4 regions of the Cupriavidus sp. IK-TO18 genome follow, and region 1 is predicted to be linked to each of the others. Evidence: predicted binding sites of a transcription regulator. Region 1 holds the regulator's gene; each other region holds the start of a gene.
The links. The regulator sigma-54, encoded in region 1, starts transcription at its own class of promoters, with help from an activator protein. The targets are predictions, from matches to a motif close to TGGCANGNAANCTGCTTT.
Positions count from the first base shown of each region.

Region 1 (5,461 bases):
TTGCCGAGCACCTGGATGCGGTTGGGGTGGATCAGGTTCAGGTGGCCCACCAGGTCCGCGGCCGAGGTGGCTTCGCGGGCGAATTCCACGTCGAAGGCGCGGTCCGCACCTTCTAGGCCGGCGACCCATGAGAGTTTGAGGTCGGCTGCGTTGTCGTCGAAGATGGACTGGGAGGTGACGCCGGTGAGTTCCATGCGGGTATGACGTGTGGGGCGGTGTGCCAGGCGCTGTGCCTGTCCGGTCTGTGCCGGCCCGTTCAGGTCAATCGGTGAATCAGGGATGCCATTCGGTCAGCAACTGGTGCACGGCTTCGGAAGTGGGCAACGTCGCCAGTCCTTCGCGCATGTCGCGATCCGACAGCAGCTGCGCGATCTCGGACAGGATTTCCAGGTGCTGCTGCGTGGCCTGTTCCGGCACCAGCAGGAAAATCAGCAGCGATACCGGCTTGCCGTCGGGCGATTCGAACGGAATCGGTTCGGCCAGGCGCATGAAGGCGGCCAGCGGCTGCTTGAGCCCCTTGATGCGGCCGTGAGGGATCGCCACGCCGGCGCCAAGTCCGGTGGAGCCCAGTGACTCGCGCGCAAACAGGTTGTCCGTCACGGTGGCGCGCGCCACGCCATGGTTGTTCTCGAAGAGGAGCCCGGCCTGCTCGAACACACGCTTCTTGCTGGTGACGCTGACGTCGAGGGTGATGTTGCCGGGTGGCAGCAATTTGGCCAAACGATTCATGGGCGATGCGCAGGAGTTCAGTTAGCGGGCGGTTCCGCCGTTCCGCCGGGCAGTGTGTGGCTCAGGGGCTGCCGGTCGCCGGCAACGCCGAGGCGTCCGGCCATTATAGAGCAGCAGCCTCCCTGTGATTGTGCAGCGCAGCGCCGCCCGGTTGGCGTCCGCACCTTAACCGGGCGCGGGCAGGATGCGGCCCTGCATGTATGGCGCAGCATACACCCTGCCGCGGCCGTTGCGAACACTCCGTCTCAAACGGGTGACAGGCCCTTTGCGCAGGCGCCACAGCGCCGCAGGCGCAAAAAAGCCGCGCTACGCGCGGCTTGCCTGTTCAGTTTTGATTCAGCGGCCCTCTGCGGGGCCACCGGGCACGCTCATTGCTGCATCTGCGCTGCGGCCATCTGGTACTTGACCGCTTCGCGGTCGTGGCCTTGCACGCGGTCCTTGTAGCGCAGTACCTGACGGTCCAGCTTGTCGACTAGTGCGTCGATCGCTGCATACAGGTCTTCATGATGCGCTTCAACGAAGATGTCCTTGCCCCTGAGATGTAGATTGATTTCCGCATATTGCCGCCTGTCCTTTTCCTTGTGATTGTCGACAGAGAGCAGCACGCTAACGCCAATGACCTGATCGAAATGCCTGACGATTCGCTCCAGCTTCGTTTCCACGTACTCACGCAACGGCGGCGTGATGTCAAGGTGGTGTCCACTGATCTTGAAGTTCATAGCGCTTCTCCTTCTGAAAGAGCCTCACCAGGCAGGCGGTGGGCTCGGCTACAAAGACTTGCGGAGATTCACTGCGGGGATCTTCAGGGCTTCGCGATATTTGGCTACGGTGCGTCGTGCGACAACGAAGCCTTGCTCACCCAGCAGTTCGGCGATGCGACTGTCGGAAAGGGGATTCCTCGGGTCTTCGGCTCCTATCAGTTGCTTGATCAAGGCGCGGATGGCCGTTGATGAAGCCGCGCCACCGGTCTCGGTGGACACGTGGCTGCCGAAGAAGTACTTCAGTTCGAAAGTACCCATCGGCGTTGCCATGTATTTATTGGTCGTCACCCGGGAGATGGTTGACTCGTGTAATCCCAGTGTATCGGCAATCTCCCGCAAAACCAAGGGGCGCATGGCGATTTCGCCGTGCGTGAAAAAGTTCTTTTGACGCTCGACAATGGCCTGCGAGACACGCAGGATCGTGTCGAACCTTTGCTGGATATTCTTGATCAGCCAGCGCGCTTCCTGCAGTTTCTGCTGCAGGCCTGCGGTACCCGACTCGCCCTTGGCGCCGCGCAGGATCTGCGCGTACATGTCATTGATGCGCAGCCGCGGCATCACATCCGGATTGAGCTGCGCGATCCAGCCGCTGCCGCTCTTGCGCACGAACACATCGGGCACGACGAAGTCGGCTTCGGGGCGGCTGTATGCGTGGCCCGGGTAGGGTGCCAGCGAGCGGATCAGTTCATGCGCGGCCTTGAGTGCAGGCTCGTCTACCTGCAGCGCTTTTTTCAGGCGCGTGTAGTCGCGCACGGCCAGCAGCTCGAGGTGGTTATGCACGATGTTCAGCGCCAGCTCGCGCTGCGGATGCTGCAGCCGGCGCAATTGCAGGCCCAGGCACTCGGCCGCGTTGCGCGCGCCGACGCCCGGCGGGTCGAAGCTCTGCAGCAGCGTCAGCATCGCTTGTACTTCCTCGATCTCGAATTCGAGTTCTTCGGGCAGTTCGGCGCAGATCTCTTCGAGCGTCGCGCTCAGGTAGCCGTCGTCGTCGAGCGATTCGATCAGGAAGATGGCCAGGCCCTTGTCGCGCACCGAGATCTTCAGCGGCGTGAGCTGTTCCATCAGGTATTCGCGCAGCGTGGGCTCGGCCTCACGCAGCTGCATCGGCGTCTTCTCGTCTTCGTCGCCTTGCGGGCGGCGCGCGAAATCGTCGAGGCTCCAGTCGCCGCCATAGTCGTCGCCGCTGTTGCTGTCGCCGTAGCTGTCGTCATCGCCCGCGCCCTCGGCGCGCGCCTCGCCGTTGCCTTGCGGTTCGGCCGGTGCCGGCGCGGGCGCGCTCTGCAGGTTGACCGAGCCATCGGCGGCCACGCGCAGCGGGCTTTCGATCCAGTCGTTCTCGCGTTCGAGCAGGGGGTTTTCCGTGAGCGCCTGTTCGACTTCCTGCTGCAATTCCAGCGTCGAAAGCTGCAACAGCCTGATCGACTGCTGCAGTTGCGGCGTCAGTGCCAGGTGCTGGGAGAGGCGGAGCTGTAGCGACGGTTTCATGCGACCTATTTTATGCGCATCTTTCCGTTGTTGGAACGGAAATTGCTATCGATGTCGCGGCTTGATCGACGCCGGCAGTGGGCTGTCCCACATGCAGATGATGGGGGTGAAACCAGGCAGAATCAATGGCCTGCCGCCGCGGGCAGGCCAGTACATCACATGCGGAAGTTTTCGCCCAGGTAGACGCGCCGCACCGATTCGTTGGCGATGATCTCTTCGGGCCGCCCGGCGGCAAGCACGGTGCCTTCGCTGATGATGTACGCGTGGTCGCAGATGCCAAGCGTCTCGCGCACGTTGTGGTCGGTGATCAGCACGCCGATGTTGCGCGCCTTCAGGAAGCTGACGATGCGCTGGATCTCGCCCACTGCGATCGGGTCCACGCCGGCGAACGGTTCATCCAGCAGGATGAAGCGCGGCGACGATGCCAGCGCGCGCGCGATTTCCACGCGGCGGCGTTCGCCGCCCGACAGCGACAGCGCCGGGTTGTTGCGCAGGTGCGCGATCTGCAGGTCGTCGAGCAGCGCGTCGAGCCTGCGGTCGATCTCGGCCCTGGCCAGCGGCTTGCCGTTTTCCACCTGCAGCTCGAGCACGGCGCGGATGTTTTCCTCGACGTTGAGCTTGCGGAAGACCGATGCTTCCTGCGGCAGGTAAGACAGGCCCATGCGCGCGCGTTCGTGGATCGGCAGGCCGCTGATGTGGTCGCCGTCGAGCACGATATCGCCCTCGTCCAGGTTCACCAGCCCCACGATCATGTAGAACGAGGTGGTCTTGCCCGCGCCGTTGGGGCCGAGCAGGCCAACCACTTCGCCGCTCTTCACGTCCAGCGAGACATCCTTGACCACCGTGCGCGAGCCATAGCGCTTCTTCAGGTGGCGCACGACCAGCGTGCTGCCGCCTTCGAGGACGGCCGTGGCTTGGACGGAAGGCTTTTCGGCGATGGTGGCGGTATCGGTCATTGGCAGTCTGGCGTTCAGCGTTTCAGGCGGGGAGGCGGTCCTTGCAAGGCATCGGTCCCCGCGAGGCGTCAGGGTTTGTTGGCGGGCGCGGGCGCCGGCTTCAGGTCCAGCGGCGAGCCGCTGCCCGAACCCTGCGCATTCGGGTTCTGCCGCGGCGACAGCACCGCGCGCACGCGGCCCGACGGATTGGCGGCCGAGGTGTTGTCGCTGCCGCCGGCAGCGGTGTAAAACTCCTTGCGGCTGTCGTAGGTCAGCACCGCGCCGCGGATCTCGTCGAGCATCTTGGCGCCCTGCAGGCGCGCCATGCGCGCGTTGCCGATCAGCTTGGACAGCTCCTGCTTGCCGTCGTATTCGATGCGGTCGCCCCAGCCGTCGATGTATTCGTCGACGCCCTCGCGCTTCTGCCGGATATAGGCCTGCTTGCCAGCCTTGGCGGTGGCCACCGCGAACTGGTAGCCCTCGGGGTCGGTGCGCAGCTCGGCCGCATCCGACTTCAGGATCATCGTGCCCTTGGTCAGCACCACGTTGCCGGTCAGCGTATAGATCTGCTTGACGTCGTCGTAGCTGGCGTTGTCGGCCTCGAGCACCATCGGCTTGTCGCGGTCCGCGCGCTCGGCCAGCGCGGGCTGGGCCAGCAGCAGGCCGATGGCCATGGCCGTGGCGAGCAGGGCCGGGGCGGCGTGTCGGCGGGACGAAGTCGTCAGGGATGCAGTCATGTTGGCAGCGGTGGCTAGAGGGCGTGGTGGTGCGGGTTAGGCCGGGTTATGCGGGTTATGCGGGTTATGCGGGTCTTGCGGGGCAGGCAGGGCGCGCAGCGTTATTGCCGTTGCGCGGCGGCCGGCCGCGCGGGCCGGGTCAGCGTCCCGGCGTACGGCCCGGAGACGGCCCGGTGACGATGGTGCCGCGTACATTGCCGAGCAATTGTACTTCGCGGGTGACGTTGTTGAAGATCAGCCCGTTCGCGGTCATCACCGAGGGTCCGCGCGTCAGCTTTACCGGCTTGTCGGTCTTGACGATGTCGTCATTGACCAGCAGCTGGAAATAGCTCGACGCGGCGGTCAGCTGCGGATCCTTGGAGGCGTCGGCGCCCTGCTGGCGCAGCACATGGCCGTTGCCGTACAGGTCGATCACCGAGCCTTCGGCGTTCATGCGGCCAAGGTCGGCCCGTGCCGTCACCGGCGGACGGTCCGGTTCATAGGCGCGCAGCGCGGGGCGCGTGACCTCGTAGGTCTGGTCGTCCTCGAAGTGGACCATGCGTTCGCCGGTGAAGCGGATCTTGGTGCTGCCGTCCTGCGCCAGTTCCGTGGCCGAAAAACGGTCCATGAAATAGTCCGGCTCGTGCTTCTTGGTCGCCTGCGTGTCCTGGCTTTCCTTGGGCGAGTTGATCTGCACCAGCCAGAAGGTGCTGCCGGCGACGAAGGCCATCAGCAGCAGCGGCAGCAGGCGCATGACGATGCCGCTGAGGGAGGCGATGAGTGCCTGCATGGTGTGCTTGTTGGTGTGCTTGTCGGTGCTTCTCGCGCCCCGTTC
Region 1 covers NZ_JADGMP010000030.1:101,038-106,498, forward strand. Annotated here, with positions in the region: gene hprK (HPr(Ser) kinase/phosphatase) at 1-194, opposite strand, end outside; gene ptsN (PTS IIA-like nitrogen regulatory protein PtsN) at 274-729, opposite strand; gene raiA (ribosome-associated translation inhibitor RaiA) at 1,098-1,448, opposite strand; gene IPF36_RS23095 (RNA polymerase factor sigma-54) at 1,497-2,975, opposite strand; gene lptB (LPS export ABC transporter ATP-binding protein) at 3,131-3,931, opposite strand; gene lptA (lipopolysaccharide transport periplasmic protein LptA) at 4,000-4,647, opposite strand; gene lptC (LPS export ABC transporter periplasmic protein LptC) at 4,787-5,416, opposite strand; gene IPF36_RS23115 (SIS domain-containing protein) at 5,460-5,461, opposite strand, start outside.

Region 2 (5,461 bases), on a different contig from region 1:
CCTTCCGACGCGCCGCCATCGCGCTGGCGCATGCGCTGGTGCGCGACGGCGTGCGCAAGGGCGACCGCGTGGCGCTGGCGATGCGCAACCTGCCGGAGTGGCCGGTGGCGTTCTACGGCGCGCTGCTCGCGGGCGCGATCGTGACGCCGCTGAACGCGTGGTGGACCGGCGCCGAGCTGGAATACGGCTTGGCCGACTCCGGCAGCCGCGTGGCCATCGTCGATGCCGAGCGGCTCGACCGCATCCTCGAGCATCTGCCCGGCTGCCCGTCGCTGGAACGCGTCTACGTCTCGCGCACCGGCGCTGCGACCGGCGATCCTCGCGTCGCCGCACTGGAAAGCGTGATCGGCACCAGCGCCGACTGGGCCGCGCTGCCGCAGCAATCGCCGCCGCAGGTCGGTATCGACCCCGAGGACGATGCCACCATCTTCTATACCTCCGGCACCACCGGCAAACCCAAGGGGGCGCTGGGCACGCACCGCAACTCCGCCACGGTCGCGGCCGCTGGCAGCTTCAGCCCGCTACGCAACCTGCTGCGCCGCGGCGAGCCGATTCCGGCGCCGGACCCCGCGGCCCCGCAGAAGGCCATGCTGCTGGCGGTGCCGTTCTTCCATGTCACCGGCTGCATGGCGGTACTCAACGGCGCGCTCGCCACCGGCGGCAAGATCGTGCTGATGCACCGCTGGGACGCGCTGCGCGGCATGGAGCTGATCGAGCGCGAGCGCTGCACCGCCGCCGGCGGCGTGCCCACCATCGCCTGGCAGATCCTCGAGCATCCGGAGCGCGCGCGCTTCGACCTGTCTTCGCTGGAGAACGTCAACTACGGCGGCGCGCCGGCGTCGCCGGAACTGGTGCGGCGCATCGGCGACGTGTTCCCGACGGCCGCGCCCGGCATCGGCTGGGGCATGACCGAAACCTCTTCGACCTTCACCAGCCACAGCGCCGAGGAATACGTGCTGCGGCCCGACAGCAGCGGTCCGGCGCTGCCGATCGGCGAAATGAAGGTGGTCGACGGACGCGGCCAGGCGCTGCCGCCGGGCGAGACCGGCGAACTGCTGGTACGCGGCGCCAACGTCGTGCGCGGCTACTGGAACAAGCCCGAAGCCACGGCGCAGACCTTTGTCGACGGCTGGCTGCGCACCGGCGACATCGCGCGGCTGGACGAGGAAGGCTATGTCTATATCGTCGACCGCATGAAAGACATGCTGATCCGCGGCGGCGAGAACATCTATTGCATCGAGGTGGAAAGCACGCTGTACGAACATCCTGCGGTGATGGACGCAGCGGTGGTCGGCATGGCGCACAAGACGCTGGGCGAGGAACCGGCGGCCGTGGTCAGCCTCAAGCCAGGCATGCACGCAACCGAAGCCGAATTGCAGGAGTTCGTGCGCGAGCGGCTGGCGGCGTTCAAGGTGCCGGTGCGCATCCTGCTCTACCGGGAGATGCTGCCGCGCAATGCCAATGGCAAGATCCTCAAGTCGAACCTGCGCAAGCTGTTCGACCAGGCAGCCTGACCAGCTGGCGGCGCTCTACTTGACGGGAATCGTCGTGCCGGCCGGAACCGGCACGGCGGTCACGCTGTTCTGCGGGCTGCCGCTGACGATGCGGTCCGAATAGGTCAAGTAGACCAGCGTATTGCGCTTGCGATCGACCGCGCGCACCACATGCAGGGTCTTGAACAGCACCGACATGCGCTCGGAAAAGACGTTGTCCTGCTGCTTCAGCGGCCCCTTGAAGGCGATGGTCCCCACCTGCCGGCACGCGATCGAGGCTTCCGGCGGGTCTTCTGCCATGCCCAGCTGGCCCTTGATGCCGCCGGTGCGGGCCCGCGACACGTAGCAGGTGATGCCCTCGACCTGTGGGTCGTCATAGGCTTCGATGACGACCTTGTCGGAGCCGGTCACGCGGAAATTGGTGCTGACGCTGCCGATCTCCTCGGCATGCGCGCCGCCCGTGGCCGCCGCGCAGGCGGCCAGGGCCAGGATCGTGCAGGATCGCTTCATCATGGTGGATGGCAACGTGTCAGGTCACCGACGACTTGATGTCGCCGTGGCGCTTTTCCATTTCCTGGCGCAGTGCACGGCGCTGCTGGGCGGCGGCAAAGCGCTGGCGCTCGACTTCATCGCGCGGCTCAAGCGGCGGCACTTCCGCCGGGGCGCCGTTGTCGTCGACCGCCACCATGGTGAAGTAGCAGCTGTTGGTGTGGCGCACCAGCTTGCTGCGGATATTCTCGGTCACGACCTTGATGCCGATCTCCATCGAGCTGCGGCCGGTAAAGTTGACCGAGGCCAGGAAGGTCACCAGCTCGCCCACGTGGATGGGCTGGCGGAACACCACCTGGTCAACCGACAGCGTCACCACGTAGCGGCCCGCATAGCGGCTGGCGCAGGCATACGCGACCATGTCCAGGTACTTCAGGATGGTACCGCCGTGGACGTTGCCGGAGAAATTGGCCATGTCCGGCGTCATCAGCACGGTCATGGAAAGCTGGTGGGACAGGTCGTTCATGATGCGGGGAGTTCGGATCGGGGGCGCGGATTGCGGGGGCGGTCGCCCGGGCCGGCTGGCGGCATCCAGGCGCCGGCAGTTTAACCCGGATCGGCCCCGCCGTTGCCGGTCATCGCGCACGGCGCGCAAAACAAAAAAGCGGCCTGCCTGGCCGCTCTTTCACGCTGTGGACGCAAACTGCTTACTTCTTCTTGTTCACCGCGTCCTTGAAACCCTGTCCGGCGGAAAACTTGACCGTCTTGGCGGCCGGGATCTTGATGGTTTCGCCGGTGCGCGGATTGCGTCCGGTGCGCGCGGCGCGCTTGCCGGCGCTGAAGCTGCCAAAACCTACGAGCGTGACCGAATCACCCTTTGCCACTGCCTTCTTGATGCTGTCCAGCGCTGCGTTGAGCGCGCGCTCAGCGGCGGCGTTGCTCAGTTCTGCTTCCGTGGCGATGGCCGATACCAGTTCACCTTTATTCATGGCTGATTTCCCTTGTTGGTCGTCGTCACCGATGTGCTTGCCTGGCGGCAAAACATCGATCGGCGCAGTCTAATCTGCCCCTTGTGCGTTGAGCAATCCCCAGTGGCACCAATGCAACGAAAAAACCCGCAAATCCTTGCTTGAGGCCGGTTAGCGGGCAATTTCCCGCTCTTTTCGCGCTTGTCACGGGCCCGCTTCGGCTGGCTGCGGCGTTGCGCCGCAAGGCAACGCTGTCACGGGCCCGGACCCGGCAAACGCCCGGAATTGGGGCGTCGCACCAAAACGGGTCAGCCGAACATGCCGGCGAAGCGCCATTCTGGCGCATATCAGGCACGGCCGCCGGCGCCCGGCTCCGACGTCCTGCGGGCCCGGTTCCCTGCGCGCGGCATTCCGGTGCGGATTCCGCCCACTCCGGTGCAGCCGGCACCAGGATGCAGCCGCAACTGGAATGCTTTTTGCATACCCATGCGCCCATTTTGAGCATGAGGTCACTATGGACAACTGGAAGACCGGCACCGACGCCATGTTTATCCTGCTTGGCGCCATCATGGTGCTGGCCATGCACGCCGGCTTTGCTTTCCTCGAGCTAGGCACGGTGCGCAAGAAAAACCAGGTCAATGCACTGGTAAAGATTCTGGTGGATTTCGCAGTTTCCACGATTGCCTATTTCTTTATCGGTTACACCATTGCCTACGGCGTGCAATTCATGTCCGGGGCAGAAACGCTGGCCCAGAAAAGCGGTTACGACCTGGTCAAGTTCTTTTTCCTGGCGACTTTTGCCGCCGCCATTCCGGCGATTATCTCGGGCGGTATTGCCGAACGTTCGCGCTTCAATCCGCAACTGGTCGCGACCTTCGTTCTGGTTGGTTTTGTCTATCCCTTCTTCGAAGGCATTGCGTGGAACCAGCGCTACGGGGTGCAGGACTGGATCACACAGGTTGCCGGCGCGCCCTTCCATGACTTTGCCGGCTCGGTGGTCGTGCATGCGCTGGGCGGCTGGATCGCGCTGCCGGCGGTGCTGCTGCTCGGCGCGCGGCGCGGGCGCTACCAGAAGGACGGGCGCATCAGCGCCCATCCGCCTTCCAATATCCCGTTCCTGGCGCTGGGTGCGTGGATCCTGGCAGTGGGCTGGTTCGGCTTCAACGTGATGAGCGCGCAGACCGTCGACAAGATCAGCGGCCTGGTTGCGATCAATTCGCTGATGGCGATGGCCGGTGGCACGCTGGCGGCGTGGGCCGCCGGGCGCAATGATCCCGGCTTTGCCTACAACGGCCCGCTGGCCGGGCTGGTGGCGGTATGCGCCGGTTCGGACCTGATGCACCCGCTGGGCGCACTGATCACGGGCGGAGTTGCGGGCGCCCTCTTCGTCTATATGTTTACGCTGGCGCAGAACAGGTGGCATATCGACGATGTGCTGGGCGTCTGGCCGCTGCACGGGCTGTGCGGCGCCTGGGGCGGCATCGCCGCGGGCATTTTCGGGGCCAGGGCACTGGGCGGGCTGGGCGGCGTGTCGCTCGGCGCGCAGCTGATCGGCACGGTGCTGGGGATCGTGGTGGCGCTGGCGGGTGGCACGCTGGTATACGGCGCGCTCAAGAAGCTGGTCGGCATCCGGCTCGATGCCGAAGGCGAGTTCAACGGCGCGGACCTGACGCTGCACCGCATCTCCGCCACGCCGGAGCGCGAAACCAACTGGTAAGGCGGTTGCGCCGCCCGGCAGCGCCTGGGCAAGCTGGCCTGCCGGCCCGCTTGCCTTGACAATTATTTGCTTGCACTTCGAGGCACGGCATTCCAATAATTGCCGTGCCCACGTATTGCGCCGCGTCAGCGCGCAGGGCTGCACCACTCACCCAAACCGAGAGGACACGCCGATGGATGCCACGACTTTCGACAACCTCAAGACCCTGGTGGTCGCCTATGCCACGCAGTTCGGGGTCAAGATCCTGGCAGCCCTAGCGTTCTGGGTCATCGGCCGATGGCTGATCCATTTTGTGGTACGGATGGTGCAGAACGCGCTCGGCAAGCAGAAGGTCGACCCGACGCTGCTGCGCTATGTGGGTTCGATCGTCACGGTCACGCTGAACGTGGTGCTGGTGATCGGCATCCTCGGCTACTTCGGCATCCAGACCACCACCTTCGCCGCGCTGATTGCCGCCGCCGGCGTGGCCATTGGCATGGCATGGTCGGGACTGATGTCGAATTTCGCGGCCGGCGCGTTCCTGGTGGTGCTGCGGCCGTTCAAGGTGGGTGACTTCGTTACCATTGGCGGCGTCACCGGCACGGTGCGCGAGATCGGGCTGTTCGCCACGTCGCTCGATACGCCGGACAACGTGCAGACCGTGATCGGCAATAACAAGATCTTCAGCGATACCATCCAGAACTTCACCGCCAATCCGTACCGGCGCGTGGAACTGAAGGCCCAGCTGGCGGGCAGCACCGACGTGGCCGATGCGGCGGCGCTGCTCAAGTCGCGCATCGCGCAGATCCCGAACG
Region 2 covers NZ_JADGMP010000006.1:81,135-86,595, forward strand. Annotated here, with positions in the region: gene IPF36_RS04320 (class I adenylate-forming enzyme family protein) at 1-1,514, shown strand, start outside; gene IPF36_RS04325 (CreA family protein) at 1,530-2,003, opposite strand; gene IPF36_RS04330 (acyl-CoA thioesterase) at 2,023-2,508, opposite strand; gene IPF36_RS04335 (HU family DNA-binding protein) at 2,690-2,971, opposite strand; gene IPF36_RS04340 (ammonium transporter) at 3,465-4,667, shown strand; gene IPF36_RS04345 (mechanosensitive ion channel family protein) at 4,840-5,461, shown strand, end outside.
Region 2: a site for sigma-54 is predicted at 3,416-3,433, ahead of IPF36_RS04340 (ammonium transporter). Genes of this name have one in related genera too.

Region 3 (5,461 bases), on a different contig from region 1:
GCCGGTGTTCTCGGCCGATTCCAGCACCGTGTCCATGTCCAGCGGCGACAGCGTGCGCAGGTCGATCACTTCCGCTTCGATGCCTTCCTTCGCCAGCGTGGCCGCCGCCTCCAGCGCGCGGTGCACCATCAGCCCGTAGGTGACGATCGACACGTCCTTGCCGTCGCGCACGATATTGGCCTCGCCAAACGGGATCGCGTACGCGCCCTCCGGCACCTCGCCTTCCAGCCCGTACAGGTTCTTGTGCTCGCAGAAGATCACCGGGTCGTTGTCGCGGATCGCCTGGATCAGCAGGCCCTTGGTGTCATACGGCGTTGACGGGCATACCACCTTGAGCCCGGGGATATGCGTGAACAGTGGCGTCAGCATCTGGCTGTGCTGCGCGGCGGCACGAAAGCCCGCGCCGACCATGGCGCGGATCACCACCGGGGTTTCGGCCTTGCCACCGAACATGTAGCGGAACTTGGCCGCCTGGTTGAAGATCTGGTCGAAGCACACGCCCATGAAGTCGATGAACATCAGCTCGGCGATCGGGCGCATGCCACAGGCCGCGGCGCCGATGGCCGCGCCCACATAGGCCGACTCCGACAACGGCGTATCCAGCAGCCGGTCGCCATGCTTGGCATAGAGTCCCTTGGTCACGCCCAGCACGCCGCCCCAGGCGTCCTTCTCGCCATCCGCGCCGGCGCCGCCGACGATGTCTTCGCCCAGCATGATGACGCTGGGGTCGCGGGTCATTTCCTGGTCGATCGCCTCGTTGATCGCCAGCTTGATGCTCAGTTTGCGAGCCATGTTTGTCTCCTGATAGTTCGGTTAGCCGTCTGGTTGGCGAGAGGCGATCAGTAGCTGACGTAGACGTCGGTGAGCAGGTCTTCCGGGCCGGGCAGCGGCGCGGCCTTGGCTTCCTGCACGGCGTGCTCGATCAGCGCGGCGACTTCGCGGTCGATGGTGTCGAGTTCCTCGCGCGCGACCACGCCGGCCTGCGTCACGGTGCGGGCGAACAGCTTCAGGCAGTCCTTGTTGGCGCGGATATCGTCGAGTTCGCCGGCGGCGCGATAGGTCTGCGCATCGCCCTCGAAATGGCCGTAGAAGCGCACCATCTTGCATTCGAGCAGCGACGGGCCGCCGCCTTCGCGCGCGCGGCGGATCACTTCGCCCGCGGCCTCGTGCACGGCGAAGAAGTCGGTGCCGTCGACAGTCACGCCGGGGATGCCGAAGCCGGCGGCGCGGTCGACGTAGCTGTCCACCGCGGTGCCATAGTCACGCGAGGTCGACTCGGCATAGCCGTTGTTCTCGATCACGAAGATCACCGGCAGGTTCCACACCGCGGCCAGGTTCAGGCTTTCCAGGAAGGTGCCCTGGTTGGAAGCGCCGTCGCCGCAGAAGGTGATGCCGACCTCGCCCTTGCCGCGGAACTTGGCCGCCAGCGCGGCGCCGCAGACCAGCGGCGCACCCGCGCCCAGGATGCCGTTGGCGCCCATCATGCCCTTGGACAGGTCGGCGATATGCATCGAGCCGCCCTTGCCGTTGCATGAACCGCCCTTCTTGCCATAGATCTCCATCATCATCGCCACCGGATCCACACCCTTGGCAATGCAGTGGCCGTGGCCGCGGTGCGTGCTGGCAATGCGGTCGCCATCGTGCAGGTGGTGCAGGATGCCGACGCCCGCGGCCTCCTCGCCTGCGTACAGGTGGACGAAGCCCGGGATGTCGCCACGCGCGAAGTCCACGTGCAGGCGTTCCTCGAAATCGCGGATGGTGCGCATCTTCCGGTACACCGTCAGCAGGGTCTCCTTGTCGAGCGGCAGCAAGGCGGAAGCTTGTGAAGCTCTGGCTGTCATGTCTGTCTCCTTCGTTCTATCAAGGTTTGCACTTCAGGAAAGGCAGGAAAGCAACGGGTTGCTGCTGCGCATCAGCCGATGCTGCGCGGCATAGCGCATGCAGCCCGCCACGTCGATGCTGCGAAAAGCGTGTTCATGCAGGGTCACGGTGACTTCGTCGTCAGGGCCGAAGGCCAGCTCGCGTTCGCCGTCGAGCGCGACAATGCCGCTGCGCTGGCGCACGCGGTGCGGGCGGCCGTGTTCGAGACGCTGCCAGCCGGCGACCGGCACCGTGCACAACAGTCCCGGCGCGATCGGCGCGCGCAGGTCGAATTCGCCCTCGCCCGGCGCGGCCAGCTCGATCGCCAGGCCGCCGGGCTCGCGCCGGCCCAGCGGTTCGAGCAGTCCGGCAATGGCCGACAGGCCGATGGCCTGCGGATCGGCGAACGACACATAGACCGCTGCGAGCGTGTCGGTCTTCCACAAGGCGCGCGCGCCGATGAAGTGTTCGTGCGAGATCACCGCATCCACCAGCGCGATGTCGCGGCGAAAGCCGCCATCGCCGTCGCGGATGACGATGTCGAGCCGCTTGTTGGAGGCCAGCGCGTGCTTGTCGGAAACGCGCCCGGTGGCGTAGAGCCCGGTGGCGAGGCCGATGATGGTCGGCTCGCGCATCTCGGGGTAGGCGTTGTTGGTGCCGGTCGACAGGCCGGCGATGGGAACCCCGCCGCATTCGCGCACCACCGCGCGGTGGGTGCCGTCGCCGCCGAGCACGATGATGGCGGCCACGCCGGCATCGGCCATGCAGCGCGCGGCGTGCAGCGTGTCGTCGACGCGCGCGGTCACGGGCATGTCGAGGTATTCGACGGCAGGCAGGCCGGAGTCGGGTCCCTGCCGGCGCGCCAGGTGCCGCGCCAGCATGACGCGCAGTCCTTCGCGGTCCGGCATCATCAGCACGCGGCCCACGCCGCATGCCGCCAGCGCGGACAGCAGGCGCAGCACGATATTGACGCGATCGGCCAGTTGCAGGCTGTTGGCGTTGGCGATCACGCGGCGGATATCGCGCGCGGAAATCGGGTTGGCGATGATGCCGACCAGTGGCGTGCCGGCGCCGGCTGCGTGCCCCATTGCCTGTCTCCTGTTGTCGTTGTGGTGACAGGCAAATTGCAATGGCTGTGCCAGCGCGCGCAGGGCGAAAAATGCGCAAAAACCGAGGGATTACCCGCGACGAAAAGGCAAGGCGGGGCAGTGCGGTGTGACAGGTGTCACAGCACAGGTGTACAGCGGGTAGACAACCGTATCGCGCGACCGCTCAGTGGATGGGCTTGCCGCCTTCATCGTCGGCCCCCGTCGCGGCGGTTCGGCGACTGGATGCCGTAGCGCTCCATGCGACGGTACAGCGTCATGCGGCTGATGCCGATCTGGCGCGCGACCGCGCTCAGGTTCCAGCCGGAAGCGCGCAGGTACTGCATCAGCAGCATGCCTTCCGGCGGCAGCTGGTGCGGGTCGAATGGCGCGGCGGCGCTGTCGCCGGCAACCTGCACAGCTTGTGCCGGCGCAGCGGCGATGGCCGCGATGCCGAGGCCGTCGGGCAAGTCCTGCTCATCGATATAGCCGCCGGTGCAGACGGCGCGCGCGTATTCCAGCACGTTGCGCAGCTCGCGCAGGTTGCCCGGCCAGCGATGGCGATGCAGCCGCTCGCGTGCCGCCGGCGACAGCGTCACGGGTGCGGCGGCGCCTTCCTGCAGCAGCTTGGCCAGCAGCCAGTCGAGGTCGTGGCGTGCGCGCAGCGGCGGCAGTTCAAAACGGGCGCCGTTCAGGCGGTAAAAGAGGTCTTCGCGGAAGCGTCCTTCGGCGACCAGTTGCTCCAGGCCGTGGTGCGTCGCGGAAATGACGCGCAGCCGCACCGGCACGGGCCGCGCGGCGCCGACCGGCAGCACCTCGCCCTCGGCCAGCACGCGCAGCAGCCGCGACTGGAGCTCGCGCGGCATATCGCCGATCTCGTCCAGAAACAGCGTGCCGCCGTCGGCTTCCTGGATCAGCCCACGCTTGCCGCGCGGGCCGGCGCCGGAGAAGCTGTTGGGCAGGTGGCCGAACAGTTCGCTCTCGATCAGCGTTTCCGGGATCGCCGCGCAGTTCACCGCGATGAACGGGCCGCCGCGGCGCGCGCTGGCCTGGTGCAGGGCCTTGGCGAAGAATTCCTTGCCGCTGCCGGTCTCGCCGTGGATCAGCAGGTTGATCGGCGAATCGACCAGCCGCGCGGCGCGCTGCAATTGCTGCTGCAGCGCAGCGTCACCGCCGGTCAGCGCGGCCAGCGCCTCGGGCATAACCACCGGCGCTTCCTTCGCGGGAGCCTGCCAGCGCAGCGCGGGTGGCATCACGCTCAGGTATAGCAGCCCGCCGCTGCGGTTCAGCGCCACCAGCCGCTGCTCGCTGGGCCGGGAGTAGACATAGTTGCCCAGGTCTTCCAGCCGGGCGCCGAACAGCGTCTCGAACCGCTGGCCGAGCACGGTGGCGCCGGCCGCGCCGCCCAGCTCGCCCTCCAGCATCAGCCGGGCGCGGTGGTTGTGGCCGACGATGCGGCCGACCTCGTCCAGCGCCAGCAGGTATTCGGGATTGACGTCGACGAACTCCGGCGCCACGTTCAGCTTCAGGATCCAGTCGCGCCGGTGCGCGCGCAGGAAGTTGGCGTTCTCGATATGCGCGGCATAGATGCGTACCAGCTGCAACGCCAGCCCCTGGCTGTCCTTGGCGTGCGGCGAGGTCAGCGCGGAGATGTCGAGGATGGCGTGCAGGTTGCCGTGCGTGTCGAACAGCGGCGCGGCGGTGCAGGTCAGCGGGATATGGGTTGCATCGAAATGGTCGGCCTGGTGCACCGTCAGTGCCTGGCCGGTGACCAGCGCCGTTCCCACCGCGCAGGTGCCGGCGCCGCTCTCGCTCCATTCCGCGCCGAGGTAGAGGCCGGCGTGCCGCAGTGCGGCATCGGTGCGTGCATCGCCGATATAGTCGACCGTCACGCCCTGCGCATCGGTCAGCAGCACCACGTAGCCCAGCGCCGCCACCTGGCCGTACAGGCTCTGCAGGCCGTGGCGCGCGATGCGCGCGAAATCGTCGATGCGTTCCTGGTGTTCGCGCAGCCGCGGCTGCGGCAGGATGCGCGCTTCCTGCATGCGCGAGGGATCGAGCCCGTACTGGTGCACGCAGCGCCGCCATGAGTTCTGGATGATGGCGTCGTGCGCGATCCGGTCCGCCAGCACGGCGGGCGGGGCTAGGTATGTGGTGGCCTGGACCACCGTCTCGATGTGCTCGCGTTGCCGCAGGTCCATCGCTGTCTCCTGGTCGTCGCTGCCGTCGGCCCCGGGAGCCTGCTGAGGGGGGTGGATCGGGCGGACTGTGCGGGCGCGTGCCTGGGTGGCCACGCCTCTGTCTGGTCTCGGCCTTCTAATGTATCCGAGCGCGTCGGCGGGATGCAAACCAGAATGGCAGGCAGGAATCAGGAGACGTCGGCCAGCGCACGCCGCAAGTGCGGCGTGCGCCATACCGGATGGCTCAAAGTGCGGCGTTGGCCTTGAGGCTGCGCGCCGCGCCGGCGGCGATCTCGAAGGAGCGCAGGCGCGCCTGGTGGTCGTAGATCTGGCCGG
Region 3 covers NZ_JADGMP010000014.1:170,656-176,116, reverse strand. Annotated here, with positions in the region: gene IPF36_RS12570 (alpha-ketoacid dehydrogenase subunit beta) at 1-792, opposite strand, end outside; gene IPF36_RS12565 (thiamine pyrophosphate-dependent dehydrogenase E1 component subunit alpha) at 840-1,841, opposite strand; gene IPF36_RS12560 (ATP-NAD kinase family protein) at 1,875-2,948, opposite strand; gene IPF36_RS12555 (sigma-54-dependent Fis family transcriptional regulator) at 3,155-5,146, opposite strand; gene IPF36_RS12550 (LLM class flavin-dependent oxidoreductase) at 5,370-5,461, opposite strand, start outside.
Region 3: a site for sigma-54 is predicted at 2,984-3,001, ahead of IPF36_RS12560 (ATP-NAD kinase family protein). Genes of this name have one in related genera too.

Region 4 (5,461 bases), on a different contig from region 1:
GCTGTCGACCTTCCACGTGCGCACGCCCACGCACGCCGCCATGGTGCGGTTCTGCGTGGTGGCACGCACGAACAGCCCCAGCCGCGTGCGGTTGAGCACCGCCCACGCCACCGCCACCACCGCCAGCGCGAACAGGATGATGACCACGCGGTTGTACGGGATCACCAGTCCCGGCATCCATTCGAAGCCGCCGCTCATCCAGCCGGGATTGGCCACTTCCACGTTCTGCGCGCCGAACAGCGTTCGCACCGCCTGCATCAGCAGCAGGCTGATGCCGAAGGTGGCCAGCAGCGTTTCGAGCGGGCGGCCGTACAGGTGGCGCAGCACCAGCCGCTCCAGCACGAAGCCGACTGCCGCCGCCGCCAGGAACGATGCCGGCAGCGCCGCGGGCAGGTACCACGCGAACGCATCCGGCGCATAGGCGCGGAACAGCGACTGCACCACGTAGGTCGCGTAGGCGCCGATCATCAGGAACTCGCCGTGCGCCATGTTGATGACGCCGATCAGGCCATAGGTGATGGCGAGGCCCAGCGCTGCCAGCAGCAGCACGCTGCCCAGGCTCAGGCCGGCGAACAGGTTGCCGATCAGCTCGGCGCGGCGCTGGTCGCTGCGCAGCTGGTCCAGCGCCTGCTGCGCGGCCAGGCGCACGTCCGCATCCGCTTCGCGGTAGTTGCCGGCGCTGTCGCGCTCGACCAGCGGCGCAAGCTTCTGGCGGCTCTGCGGGTTGCTGTCCGTGGCGAGGATGCGGATCGCTTCGAGCCGCGCATCGTGCGCGCCTGGATCCGCGGGCTCTGCCAGCACCAGGTTGGCCCAGATCACGTCCAGGCTGGCGCGCAGGCCGGCATCGGCCTCGGCCTTGCGCGCGGCTTCCACGGCGGCAAGCGACGCGCTTTCCGGCTGTTCGCGCAAGGTGCCGATTGCCTGCGCGCGCACCGCGATGTCGGGCGATTGCAGCAGCAGGCTGCTGGCGGCGCTGTCGACCAGTGCGCGCAGGCTGTTGTTCAGGGTCAGGGATTCAAGTTCGTCCGGCTTGACCGTGACGGACTTGCCGGTAATGGCATCGACCACCTTGTCGCCGTCCTGGCGCACCATGCCGATCGACGGCGCATATTGCAGGGTGTCCTCCTGCAGGGCTTTCAGGATCGGTGCAGCTTCAGCGGGCGATGCCTTGGCCAGCGCGGACAGCGCGGCGGTCTTGGCGTCGAAGTCGTCTTCGGCCAGCGGCTTCAGGTCGGCCTGCGTCAGCGCGGCGGCCCACGGCGCCGAGGCCAGCAGCAGCGCTGCCAGCAGGGCGCGCAGCCAGGGCACGACTCGAACGGATAAGGGATTGCGCATAGGAGCTTGCGATTGGCAGGAATGAAGCGAGCTGTTTGTTTGCTCCCCTCTCCCGCGCGCGGGAGAGGGGTCGGGGGAGGGGGCCGGCATCTATGACGAAGTGAGCGCCGTCGCATTTGCCAGCGCCCGCCCTCTCCCCCAGCCCCTCTCCCGCAAGCGGGAGAGGGGAGCCGGATGGTGGCAAGCAAACGAGGCTTACATCACCTTGTCCGGCTTCCCTTCATTCCCGGCGATAAACGGGCTCCACGGCTGCGCGCGCACCGCCTTCGGCGTCTTCCACACCACCGAGAACTGGCCATCGCCCTTCACCTCGCCGATCATCACCGGCTTGTACAGGTGGTGGTTCTCGCCCATGGTCAGCGTGAAGCCGTCCGGCGCCTTGAAGGTCTGGCCGTACATCGCCGCGCGCACCTTGTCGGTATCGGTGGTGCCGGCCTTCTTCACGGCCTGCGCCCACATATGGATGCCGACGTAGGTGGCTTCCATCGGGTCGTTGGTCACGCGCTTGTCGCCGCCCGGCAGGTTGTTGGCCTTGACCCAGGCCGCCCACTGCTTCTTGAAGGCGTCGTTCTGTGCGTTCTTGACCGACATGAAGTAGTTCCACGCCGCCAGGTGGCCGACCAGCGGCTTGGTGTCGATGCCGCGCAGTTCTTCCTCGCCCACCGAGAACGCCACCACCGGCACGTCCTTGGCCTTCAGGCCGGCGTTGCCCAGTTCCTTGTAGAAGGGCACGTTGGAATCGCCGTTGATGGTCGAGATCACCGCGGTCTTGCCACCCTGGGCGAACTTCTTGATGTTGGCGACGATGGTCTGGTAGTCGCTGTGGCCGAACGGGGTGTAGACCTCTTCGATGTCCTTGTCGGCAACGCCCTTGCTCTTCAGGAAGGCGCGCAGGATCTTGTTGGTGGTGCGCGGGTAGACGTAGTCGGTGCCGAGCAGGAAGAAGCGCTTGGCGCCGCCGCCCTCCTTGCTCATCAGGTATTCCACCGCCGGGATCGCCTGCTGGTTGGGCGCGGCGCCGGTGTAGAAGACGTTCTTGGACATCTCCTCGCCTTCGTATTGCACCGGGTAAAACAGCAGCGAATTCAGCTCTTCATAGACCGGCAGCACCGACTTGCGCGACACCGAGGTCCAGCAGCCGAAGGTCACCGCGACCTTGTCCTTGCTGACCAGCTGGCGCGCCTTCTCGGCGAACAGCGGCCAGTTGGAGGCCGGGTCCACCACCACCGGCTCCAGCTTGCGGCCGAGCACGCCGCCGCTCTTGTTGATCTCGTCGATGGTCATCAGGGCAACGTCCTTCAGCGACGTTTCCGAGATGGCCATGGTGCCGGACAGCGAGTGCAGGATTCCGACCTTGATCGGTTCCTTGGACTGCGCCATGGCCAGCGGGCTGGCACCGATCATTGCCGCGGCGGCGATGGCCGACAGCTTCAGCATGTCACGTCGTTGCATTTGCAGCTCCCGTTTGTGGTGTTGGTTAGGGACTACGCTCCCCGGGGTGATGCATCTGCAACTAACGTGCCACTGCGATAAACGAGCTGGTGCCCACCGTGCCGGCGGCAGACGGCGTACTGGCGCGCCCCGCGGGTGGTGCCGCGATCCGTGGCCGCCCCCGTGCACCAGAGCTGTGCGGGCGGCGCACGCACCACTCCCGTGCAGCGACGCAATTCTGTGCGGACCGCTTGCAGAAGACGCCAGCCGGTGCGCACCGCCGCACCAGGGCCGGGCACCACGCCGACGGCCGGCGGCGCAAATAAAAACGGGGCCCCTCGCGGGGCCCCGTTTTCCGATGCCAGGACGCCAGTCCTTACATCACCATCATGTTGGTGTTCAGGTTGTGCATGATCCACAGCGAACCCGCCACGACGATCACCAGGATCAGCGCCGTGAACAGCAGCGCGATCACGTTGCTGCGCTGGTCGGACGACGTGTCCAGGTGCAGGAAGTACTTCAGGTGGACCAGGATCTGGACCGCGGCCATGCCGAGGATGATCCACAGGATCGTGCCCTTGTCCATGCTGCCGTCCATCACCAGCTTGAACGGGATCACGGTCAGGATCACCGCGAGGATGAAGCCGATCGCGTAGCCCTTGAAGCTGGCGTGGGTGCTGTGCGAGTCGTGCGCGGCATGCGCGCCATGCGAATCACGAGTGGCGTGCGCCGCCGGTGCGTTGTGTTGTGCCATCACAGATGTCCCATCAGGTAGACCACGGTAAACACGCCGATCCAGACCACGTCCAGAAAGTGCCAGAACAGCGACAGGCACATCAGGCGCTTGCTGAGCGTCGGGGTGATGCCCTTCTTGCCCAGCTGCCACATCAGCACGATCATCCACAGCATGCCGCTGGCGACGTGCAGGCCGTGGGTGCCGACCAGCGTGAAGAACGACGACAGGAACGCGCTGCGGCCCGGGCCGGCGCCTTCGGCGATCAGGTGGTGGAACTCGTTGATTTCCATCGCCATGAACGCCGCGCCCAGCAGGAACGTCACGCCGAGCCAGGTCTGCACGTGCTTGAGGCTGCGGTTCTGCAGCGAGATCATCGCCATGCCGTACGTGATCGAGGAGAACAGCAGGATGAAGGTCTCCACCAGCACGTAGTTGAGCTCGAACAGCTCCTTCGCCGACGGCCCGCCCGCCAGCTCGCCGCGCAGCACGGCGAAGGTGGCGAACAGCCCGGCGAAGATGATGCAGTCGCTCATCAGGTAGATCCAGAAGCCATACACCGTATTGGCACTGGTATCGTGGTGCGCATGGTCATGCGCGTCGGCGTGGGCCGAGGCTCCGGCCTGCGCGGGGATGCGGTCTAGGACTTGAGTCGACATGGTTCTTAGGCCTGCGAAGCAATGCGCTGCAGATGGCGCGTTTCGATCTGCTCGACCTCGGTGGCCGGCACGTAGTAGTCGATATGGTCGTCGTTGCTGCGGTGGATAAACGCCCACACCATGCCCACCAGGCCAACGATGGCCATCCACCAGATATGCCAGGTCAGGGCAAAGCCGAACACCAGGCTGAAGGCGCCGATGATGAAGCCCGCGCCCGTGTTCTTGGGCATGTGGATCTTCTCGTAGCCTTCGGTCGGCAGGGTCTCGCCGCGGGCCTTCATGTCGGCGAACGCGTCCAGGTCACGCACCACCGGTGTGTGCGCGAAGTTGTAGAACGGCGGCGGCGACGAAGTGGCCCACTCCAGGGTACGGCCGCCCCACGGATCGCCGGTCACGTCTGCCAGCTTCTTGCGGTCGCGGATCGACACGACGATCTGCAGCACCTGGAAGAAGATGCCCAGCGCCACGAACACCACGCCCACCACGGCCAGGTACAGCCACGGCGTCCAGGCCGGGTTGTCGGTGTGGTTCAGTCGGCGGGTCATGCCCATCAGGCCCAGCACGTACAGCGGCATGAAGGCGAAGTAGAAGCCGACCAGCCAGCACCAGAAGGCGCACTTGCCCAGGCGCTCGTTCAGCGTGAAGCCGAACGCCTTCGGCCACCAGTAGGTGATGCCGGCCAGGTAGCCGAACAGCACGCCGCCGATGATCACGTTGTGGAAGTGGGCGATCAGGAACAGGCTGTTGTGCAGCACGAAGTCTGCAGCCGGCACGGCCATCAGCACGCCGGTCATGCCACCGATCACGAAGGTGATCATGAAGCCCAGCGTCCACAGCACCGGCGAGGTCATCTGGACCCGGCCGCGGTACATGGTGAACAGCCAGTTGAAGATCTTCACCCCGGTCGGGATGGAGATGATCATGGTCGTGATGCCGAAGAACGCGTTGACGTTGGCGCCCGAGCCCATCGTGAAGAAGTGGTGCAGCCACACGATGAACGACAGCACCATGATCGCGGCGGTCGCGTACACCATGCCCTTGTAGCCGAACAGCTTCTTGCCCGAGAACGTGGAGATGACTTCAGAGAAGATACCGAACGCCGGCAGGATCAGGATGTACACCTCGGGGTGGCCCCAGATCCAGATCAGGTTCACGTACATCATGGCGTTGCCGCCACCGTCGTTCGTGAAGAAGTGGGTGCCGATGTAGCGGTCCAGGCCCAGCAGCGCCAGCGTCACGGTCAGCACCGGGAAGGCGGCCACGATCAGCACGTTGGTGCACAGCGCGGTCCAGGTGAACACCG
Region 4 covers NZ_JADGMP010000015.1:80,915-86,375, forward strand. Annotated here, with positions in the region: gene urtB (urea ABC transporter permease subunit UrtB) at 1-1,335, opposite strand, end outside; gene urtA (urea ABC transporter substrate-binding protein) at 1,531-2,787, opposite strand; gene cyoD (cytochrome o ubiquinol oxidase subunit IV) at 3,143-3,520, opposite strand; gene cyoC (cytochrome o ubiquinol oxidase subunit III) at 3,520-4,158, opposite strand; gene cyoB (cytochrome o ubiquinol oxidase subunit I) at 4,164-5,461, opposite strand, start outside.
Region 4: a site for sigma-54 is predicted at 2,842-2,859, ahead of urtA (urea ABC transporter substrate-binding protein). Genes of this name have one in related genera too.